2 regions of the Nonomuraea sp. JJY05 genome follow, and region 2 is predicted to be linked to the other one. Evidence: riboswitches for the same ligand, from Rfam matches in the RefSeq annotation. Region 2 holds a riboswitch; the other holds the start of a gene.
The links. Region 2 has a riboswitch for cobalamin ahead of ACFKCF_RS19335 (CbtB-domain containing protein). Riboswitches for the same ligand answer to the same signal wherever they lie in the genome.
Positions count from the first base shown of each region.

Region 1 (4,663 bases), on a different contig from region 2:
CGAGATCCGCGCCTTCTTCGGCGACTTCCCGCTGGAGCCGCCGGGGCTGGTGCAGGCCGTCGACTGGCGTCCCGATCGGCCCAAGCTGGTGGGGGACTGGTCGCTGCCGTCGTCCCTGATGGCGGGGGTCGGCAAGAAGCCATTATGAGAAGTATGTGTATCTCTGCGCATTGTGTCGATAACCTAGAGTAAGCGGTGGCTCGCTAAGCTCGGGGGAGAGGCACATGCGCCGTCGGCGGTTCTTCGCATGGGGGCTGGGCCTGGCCGCGTGCGCGGCCGGCTGCGGGACGGAGCGCTTCGCCGGGAGCGCGGCGGGCCTGCGCACCCGGTTCTCGATCAACCCGCAGGGGCGTCGCTGGGCGCGCGTCGGGCAGGCGCTCACCGGCGCGGCCCGGGCGGCCGGATACGAGACCACCGGGGGCACCAGGATCATGGTGACCGGCCTGCCGGCGCTGGCGGCCGCCGAGCTCAACAACGGCCAGACCCTCCTCGACACCGCGACCCCCCTGTCCAGGCTCAGCGGCGAGGTCGAGGTCGTGGTCGTGCCCGCCCGGTCACCGTTCCGGGACTTCGAGGGTTTCGGCGCGCACCTGCTCGCCCGTCCCGGCCAGACGCAGCTGGCGGGCGGACCCCAGGGCGAGCCCGACCACCTGCTGTTCGGCCTGATCGCCAGAGGGCTCGGGGCCGACACCCGCCAGCTCGACTACACCGACTACCCGAGCAGCCAGGAGGCGGTCACCGCGCTGCTGTCGGGCAAGGCCGCGGCGGCCACGGGCCCGCTGGCCGACTGGCGCGCGAGCATCAAGGCCGGCCGGGCCAAGGCGCTCGCGGTGTCCTCGGCCAGGCGGGTGCCCGGCCTCGACGTGCCGACGCTGCTGGAGTCCGGCGTACGGGTCGACTTCGCGGACTGGGCGGCGGCCTTCGGACCCGAACACATGCCGGACGAGAGCCGCGAATCGGCCATCCGCATGTGCGAGGACGTGACCGGCTCGGCCGGCTGGGAGGAGGCCTGCCGGTCCGCCGGCTGGATCTCGATCCCGCTCAGCGGCGCCGACTTCGAGCAGTGGCTGGGCTCCGAGGTCGAGCGCACCCGCGCCGTCCTGCGGGATCTCGGTCTGCTCGACACCACCAAGGCCACAACATGCTGGGGTAGTTGCGGGAACGGCCACTAGATGTAGGATCCTGCTCGTCGCTGGTTCGCCTCTCCGGAGGCGGAGCAAAAGGGAACCCGGTGTGATTCCGGGGCTGCCCCGCAGCGGTGAGCGGGAACGACCGCCGTCAGGTGCACTGGAGTGATCTGGGAAGCGACGGCCAGTAGGAGCGATCTGCGTGCGCCCGCGAGCCCGAAGACCTGCCAGCGGTGTGCCCGGGCCGCCCGCCCGGCACGAAGTGACCATGGCCTCGCGGGAGGGCCGGGGAGCGAAACGGCCGGGGGATGATCCGTGCCGCCGTGCTCTCGCGCGCCCTCACGGGGGACGAGCTCGCGAGGAGAGAGCACGTGACGCAGATCATCGAGGTCGACCGCCGTCTGGCCATCGAGGAGGCCGCCGCCCGGGTCATCGCCGACCCGGCCAACTCCCGGGTCGCCGCCCGCCTCCTGGCCGAGGAGATCGCCGACGAGGCCGCCGCGCACGGGGTGCGGACGTTCTCCGAGTCCATCGCCGCCACCCACGCGGCCGGGCTGATCCAGGACGGGCTGGTGGAGTTCGTCGCCGCGCACGCCGCCGAGCTGGACGCGCTGGTCTCCGCGGAGGCGGACGATCGGTTCGAGTATTTCGGGTTGCGCACCGTCTACGACCGCTACCTGCTGCGCCACCCCGAGACGCGGGCGGTGCTGGAGCGCCCGCAGCACTTCTTCCTGCGCGTGGCCTGCGGGCTGTCGGAGTCGGTGGCGGAGGCCGCCGAGCTCTACGCGCTCATGTCCACGCTGTCGTACCTGCCCAGCTCGCCCACGCTGTTCAACTCGGGCGCGCGCCGCCCGCAGCTGTCGTCGTGCTTCCTGCTCGACTCGCCGCGCGACGAGCTGGAGGCGATCTACGACCGGTACGGGCAGGTGGCGCGGCTGTCGAAGTACGCCGGAGGCATCGGCATCTCCTGGACCCGGGTGCGCTCGCGTGGCTCCCTGATCCGGGGCACGAACGGCCACTCCAACGGCATCGTCCCGTGGCTGCGCACGCTCGACTCGTCCGTCGCGGCGGTCAACCAGGGCGGGCGGCGCAAGGGCGCGGCCTGCGTCTACCTGGAGACCTGGCACGCCGACATCGAGGAGTTCCTGGAGCTGCGCGACAACACCGGCGAGGACGCCCGCCGCACCCACAACCTGAACCTGGCGAACTGGGTGCCCGACGAGTTCATGCGCCGGGTGGAGGCGGACGAGGTCTGGTCGCTGTTCGACCCGAAGGAGGTGCCCGACCTCACCGACCTGTACGGTGACGCGTTCACGCAGGCGTACCGCGCGTACGAGGCCGCCGGGCGACATGTCCGGCAGATCCCGGCCAGGACCCTGTACGGCCGGATGATGCGCACGCTCGCCCAGACCGGGAACGGCTGGATGACGTTCAAGGACGCCGCCAACCGCACCTCCAACCAGACCGGCCGCCCCGGGAACGTCATCCACCTGTCGAACCTGTGCACCGAGATCCTCGAGGTCACCAGCGACGCCGAGACCGCGGTCTGCAACCTCGGCTCGGTCAACCTGGCCGCCTGCCTTGCCGACGGCGGCGTGGACTGGGACCGGCTGCGCGCCACCGTGCGCACGGCCGTGCGCTTCCTGGACCGGACCATCGACCTGGGCTTCTACCCGACTCCCGAGGCCGCGGCGGCCAACAAGCGCTGGCGGCCCATCGGGCTCGGCGTCATGGGCCTGGCCGACGTGTTCTTCACGCTGCGGCTGCCGTTCGACTCGCCGGAGGCGCTGGAGCTGTCCACCCGGATCGCCGAGGAGATCGCGCTGGCCGCGTACGACACCTCGGCCGACCTGGCGGCCGAGCGCGGCCGGCACCCGTCGTACGCCGAGACGCGGGCGGCCGGGGGAGTGCTGCACCCGGACCACTACGTCACGAGCACGGATCGCTGGGACGCCGTGCGGGACAAGGTCGCCCGCACCGGCCTGCGCAACTCGCTCATGATCGCCATCGCGCCCACCGCCACGATCGCCTCCATCGCCGGCTGCTACGAGTGCATCGAGCCGCAGGTGTCTAACGTCTTCAAGCGCGAGACGCTCTCGGGCGAGTTCCTGCAGGTCAACCGGTATCTGGTGGCCGACCTGCAGGCGCGCGGGCTGTGGACGCAGCAGCTGCGCGACGACATCAAGCGGGCCGACGGCTCGGTCCAGACGGTCCCCGGCATCCCCGACGACCTCAAGGTGCTCTACCGCACGGCCTGGGAGCTGCCGCAGAAGGCGCTGATCGACCTGGCCGCCGCGCGCCAGCCGTACATCGACCAGTCCCAGTCCCTGAACCTCTTCATGGCCAGCCCGACCATCGGCAAGCTCTCGTCGATGTACGCCTACGCCTGGAAGCGGGGCCTGAAGACCACGTACTACCTGCGCTCCCGGCCCGCCACCCGCATCGCCCAGACCACCGTCCAGGCGGCCCCCACGGAGGCGGCCGCCGAGGCGATCGCCTGCTCCCTGGAGAACCCCGAGACCTGCGAAGCCTGCCAGTAAGGAGACTGTTGTGCTGCTCGACCCCGGCATGGACCTCACCCTGCGGCCCATGCGCTACCCCGACTTCTACGAACGCTACCGCGCGGCCATCCGCAACACGTGGACCGTCGAGGAGGTGGACCTCCACTCCGACCTCGCCGATCTGGCCAAGATGACGCCGCAGGAGCGGCACCTGATCAACCGGCTGGTCGCGTTCTTCGCCACCGGCGACTCCATCGTGGCCAACAACCTCGTGCTCAACCTCTACCAGCACGTCAACGCCCCCGAGGCGCGCCTTTATCTCAGCAGGCAGCTGTTCGAGGAGGCCGTGCACGTCCAGTTCTATCTGACGCTGCTGGACACGTACCTGCCGGACCCCGCCGAAAGGGTGAAGGCCTTCGCCGCGGTCGACCACATTCCCTCGATCCGCGACAAGGCGGAATTCTGCTTCAAGTGGATCGACTCGATCAACGCGCTGCAGCGCCTGGAGACGCGGGACGACCGGCGGAGCTTCCTGCTCAACCTCATCTGCTTCGCCGCCTGCATCGAGGGCCTGTTCTTCTACGGGGCCTTCGCGTACGTCTACTGGTTCCGCTCCCGGGGCCTGCTCGGCGGCCTGGCCACCGGGACGAACTGGGTCTTCCGCGACGAGTCCATGCACATGGAGTTCGCCTTCAGCGTGGTGGACACCGTGCGGGCCGAGGAGCCCGACCTTTTCGACGAGGAGCTGGGCAAACAGGTTACCCTCATGGTGGAGGAGGCCGTGGCCGCCGAGCTGGCCTTCGCCGACGACCTCTGCGGGGACGGCATGCCCGGCATGGGGGTCGCACAGATGCGCCAATACCTGGAATACGTCGCCGACCAGCGGCTGGCCAGGCTGGGCCTGCCCACGAGGTACGGCTCGGCGAACCCCTTCGCGTTCATGGAGTTGCAGGACGTGCAGGAGCTGGCCAATTTCTTCGAACGGCGGGTTTCTGCGTATCAAGTGGCGGTTGAGGGCAATGTGACCTTTGACGA
Region 1 covers NZ_JBIEIS010000003.1:189,482-194,144, forward strand. The annotation lists gene ACFKCF_RS04980 (SAM-dependent methyltransferase) at 1-148, shown strand, start outside; gene ACFKCF_RS04985 (Bug family tripartite tricarboxylate transporter substrate binding protein) at 225-1,172, shown strand; cobalamin riboswitch at 1,177-1,374, shown strand; gene ACFKCF_RS04990 (ribonucleoside-diphosphate reductase subunit alpha) at 1,499-3,667, shown strand; gene ACFKCF_RS04995 (ribonucleotide-diphosphate reductase subunit beta) at 3,678-4,663, shown strand, end outside.
Region 1: another riboswitch for cobalamin. It lies ahead of ACFKCF_RS04990 (ribonucleoside-diphosphate reductase subunit alpha); the one in region 2 lies ahead of ACFKCF_RS19335 (CbtB-domain containing protein).

Region 2 (4,663 bases):
AACCGGCAGCCGGGCACCACGTTCACGGCGGGCAGCTGGGCGGCCAGCGCGCGCACGATGGTCGACTTGGCGGTGCCCTTCTCGCCGCGTACGAGCACGCCGCCCGCCCGCGGGGAGACCGCGTTGAGCACCAGCGCCAGCTTCAGGTCGTCGAGCCCGACGACGGCGCTGAACGGATACGTGACGATCAAATCAGAACCTTCCGGTTGACATGCGCGACCCGCCAGCCGGTGCGCGTGACGGTCAGCTCGGTGACGGACAGCGGCGCGAGATCGAAACGGGCGGCGCTCAGCGGGTCCAGCCCGAGCGCGTGGCCGAGCGCCGCCCGGATGGTGCCCGCGTCGCAGACGGCGACTCCGCCGGGCTCGGCGCGTACCGACTCGAGCCAGGCGGCGACCCGCCGGGCGTGCGCGACCAGGCTCTCACCGCCGTGCGGGACCGCGTGCGGGCCGGCCAGCCAGCTCGCCAGCGCGTCCGGCTCCTCCCGCGCGACCCGCTCGTACGGCAGGCCACGCCACCGGCCGCAATCCACCTCCGCCAGCGCCGGCACCACCCGCACCTCCAGCCCGAGGGCGGCACCGGTCTGACGAGCGGCAGCGCTGGGCGCCACCCACCCCGCCCCAGCCACCGTCCGGGTCAAGGCGGTGGCTCTGGCCAGGCTCGCCGCGTCGGCGTCCTCGTCGGGCGCGGGGAAGCAGGCGGCCCGCATCCCCGGTGTGCTCGCGTGCCGTACGAACAGCACCCCGCTCAGCCCGGTGAGGCGGCGATCGCCGTACGGCGGGCCGCGCGGTCGGCGACCCACCCGAACAGCACGCCGAAGGCCGCCCAGAAGACGAGCTGCGTCCCCAGCGACGCCAGCCTGAACTGCCACAACAGCGTGGCGGGGAAACCTTCGGGCACCTCGTCCACGGTCGGCAGCAGGGCCCACGCCGCGACCACCGGAACCAGGAACGCCGCCACCGCCGCACCCCACCGCGCCCACGGCCCGGCGGTGACCCGGCGCGCGGTGGCCACCGCGATCGCCGTCGCGGCCAGCCCGACGAGGATCGTGACCACGTAGAGGAGGGTGCGGCTGTTGATCGTCTCCGGATCCCCCACGGCAGGCGGGTTGGCCGGATATTTCACGAACGGCACAAGGATCACCGCCACGAACGCCGTCCCGGCGGCGGCGAGGGCCAGCCCGCCGTCCGACCGGGGGCCGACCCGTCCGCGCAGGCCCGCGTACACGAGGGCGAAGATCCCTCCCACGGCCAGCCCGTACAGGCCCGTGGCCAGGAAGAGCCCGGCCTTCTGTCCCGGCCTGCTGACGAGTGCCTCCTCGCCGTGGTCATGGCCGGGCGCTTCCTGGGCGGCGTGGCCCTCCTCCAGCGCGATGGCGCTGTCCACCCCCGGTTCCCCGAAGGCGAAGGCGAAGCCGCCCGCGATCAGTCCGGCCAGCAGGCCCAGAAGCAGGCCCCTGACCAGCAGGGTGCGTACCATGCGCGTGCCTCAGTGGCAGGGGACGCCGAGCAGGTGGCGCCCGTCGTGCATGAGTTCGTGCAGGTAGGCACCGGTTTGCGAGATGGCCCCGTTGTCCATCAGCACCAGGTAGGCGACCAGCAGCAGCACCGGAACGGCGAGCAGCCACAGCCGCAGACGGGGGAAGGGGATTGCCGAAGGAGTGGACAGACCACTCATACATGCCTCCTCAGGGATGACGCGTCCCAACCAACGAGGTCACGAAAGTCCAAGCGACCTGGCTCCCGGGATCTACGTCCCGGATACAGTGGCGCGTCCGCACCGGCATCTCACCGGATTTCCCTTGGACAACCGTGAAATCTACCGGAATTTATCCCTTCCTCCCGTTCGCGTCAATGCCGCCTATCCCCTTTCCGTCCCTCGCCAGGCGGGACAAGTGAGGTGTTACGTTACGTTCCTTGCCCTTGGGTCGGTTAAGGACTGCTGATGAGACAGGACGTACGCATCCCGCTGCCGAACGGCGGCTCGCTGGCCGCGACGGTGGCGCTGCCGCAGGGAACGGCGCCCGGGGCCGGGTGGCCGGGCGTGGTGGTCCTGCACGAGATCTACGGCATCGAACCGGACATGCTGGACGTGGTGGACCTGTTCGCCGAGCACGGGTACGCGGCCGTCCTACCGGATCTCTACAGCCACGGCACCAGGGTCGCGTGCCTGGCGCGGGCCATGCACCAGTTCGTGACCGAGAAGCCGGGTCAGCCGGCCGCCGACATCGACGCCACCCGGCAGTGGCTGGCCGGCCGCGACGACGTCGACGGCGACCGGCTCGGCGTGATCGGCTTCTGCATGGGCGGCGGGTTCGCCCTCGCGTACGCGGCGAGCGCGCCGCCCGGCGTGCGGGCCGCGTCGGTCAATTACGGCGCGGTCCCCCGCGACCAGGAGCGGCTGCGGCCGGTGTGCCCGGTCGTGGGCTCCTACGGCGGCCGCGACCAGGGGTTCCGGCCGCACGGCGCGCGGCTGCGGGAGCACATGCGGGCGCTCGGCATCGAGCACGACGTCGAGATCTATCCGGACGCCGGGCACTCCTTCATGACCGACGGCCATCACCCCGTGGCCAAGCTCGCGCTGTTCCCGCTGCGTCACGGCCTCGTCCGCGCGGCGGCGGACGAGGCGTGGCGGCGCACGTTCGCCTTCTTCGACAGGTACGTGGCAGGCCGCGAGCAGGGGTGAGGCGTCAGACCAGGGGCAGGCGCCGCACACCGGTCATGGTCGGCATGGGCATGAACACCACGGGGTCATCCGGATCGGTGCGCAGGTGGTCGAACCGGTCGAGCAGGATGTTCAGGGCGACCCGGCCCTCCAGCCGGGCCAAGGGGGCGCCCAGGCAGAAGTGGATGCCGCGGCCGAAGGCGAGATGCGGGTTGGGGTCGCGGCGGGGGTCGAAGACGTCGGGGTCGGTGAACTGCCGGGGATCCCGGTTGGCCGCCCCGAGCCAGGCCAAAACGGTCTGGTCGGCCGGGATCGTCACGCCGCCGAGCTCGGTCTCGCGGGTGGTGGCGCGGGCAAGCAGGGCGAACGGGGTGAAGAAGCGCAGGGACTCCTCGATGATCGCCGGGATCGCGGCGCGGTCGGCCCGTGCCCTCTCCTGGTGCTCGGGGAAGGCGTCCAGGGCCAGCACCGTGTTGCCGAGCAGCATCGTCGTGGTGACGTGCCCGGCCAGCAGCAGGACGATCGCGAAGTTGACCACCTGCTCGTCGGGCAGGTGGTCGCCGTCCACCTCGGCCTCGACCAGCTTCGTGAGCAGGTCGGCGCGCGGCTGCCGCCGGCGTTCGGCGGCGTGGCCGCCGAGATAGGCGGACATCTCCCACCACGACTTCATCGTGGTCTCCGTGTCCTGCTCCCGCCGTTCGAAGAGATCGTCGAACGAGACCTTGGTGTCCTGCCGGAACAGCGTGTCGGCCCACTGCTTGAACAGGGCGCGATCGCTGCTGGGCACGCCCAGCAGCTCGGCGATGACGATGACCGGGAGCGGGTAGGCCAGGTCGCGCACCAGCTCGAACCCGCCGCGCTCGCGCGCCGCGTCGAGCAGTTCGTGGGTGACGGCGGCGATCCTCGGCTCGAGGTCCGCGACGACCTTGCGGGTGAAGGCGCTGCTGACGAGCTTGCGCAGCTTGCCGTGCGCCGGCGGGTCGATCTGGGTGATGAAGCCCTCCAGCGACAGCCCTTCCGGCTTCTGCTCCTGGGGGGTCACGCGAAGGACGTCGGAGGAGAACGTCGCTGGGTCGCCGAAGATCTCGTGCACTTCGGGGTAGCCGTAGACGTTCCACATTCCGGCGGCGGCGTGGTGCTCGACCGGCCCGCCCGGCCGCGGGCCGTGCAGCCAGAAGTGTTGTTCGGGGATGTTGTACCGCTCGACGATGTCAGACATCGTCACTCCCTTGGTCGTTGGATGAATTCCCGGTTGAGCGGATCGCACGACCCGGCAGGGGACGCGGTGGCGTCGTGCCGGGGTCCTGCGGTGAACGGCACGTGCTCCTCGACGATCGTGTTCATCCGGAGCCCTGATCGTCGTCTTTCAGCCGCTTGCGATACTCCTCCCAGCGCTGGAGCGACTCGTCCGCGTCGCGCACGAGGAAGGCGAAGAACTCCCTGGTCTCCTCCAGCAGCGCCCGCTGCTCGGCGCGCTCGTCGCCGAGGGTCGACAGGCCGAGGCCCAGCACCTCCGCGATCGGATCGAGGATGGCCAGCCGGACCCGCAGGATGTGGGCCCATCCCCCGCGAACGACCTGGTAGCGGTGCTCACGACCTGACGTGGGGACGCGCTCGACCATCCCGCCGGCCTCCAGCTGCCTGGCGACCGTGCTGACCATGGTCTTGCTGACGCCGAGCTCTTCGGCCAGATCGGTGAGCGACTGGTCCGGCGGGTCGCAGATCAGCAGCCACGCGTACAGGCGGCCCATCGTCCGGCCTCCGGCGAGGCGCTCCATGAGGAGCCCCATCCGGTCGACGAACTCGCTCTCCTTCTGATCCACCTTGGCAACTCCGTGAGCGTCGTAAAGCACGTACTTCACGAAGTCTACGTCGCCGCCTCGCCGGCGCGCGTTGCCGAGCGGTCGCAGATCAAGATACCTTCATCATTCAGATGATGTAATCATTCGAATTTGAGGAGTGGCATGGCCGACGTGCCCGAGATCGACCTGACCGACCC
Region 2 covers NZ_JBIEIS010000011.1:155,517-160,179, forward strand. The annotation lists gene ACFKCF_RS19320 (magnesium chelatase subunit D family protein) at 1-191, opposite strand, end outside; gene ACFKCF_RS19325 (histidine phosphatase family protein) at 188-802, opposite strand; gene ACFKCF_RS19330 (CbtA family protein) at 748-1,479, opposite strand; gene ACFKCF_RS19335 (CbtB-domain containing protein) at 1,489-1,677, opposite strand; cobalamin riboswitch at 1,712-1,841, opposite strand; gene ACFKCF_RS19340 (dienelactone hydrolase family protein) at 1,945-2,685, shown strand; gene ACFKCF_RS19345 (cytochrome P450) at 2,690-3,883, opposite strand; gene ACFKCF_RS19350 (GbsR/MarR family transcriptional regulator) at 4,005-4,526, opposite strand; gene ACFKCF_RS19355 (cytochrome P450) at 4,629-4,663, shown strand, end outside.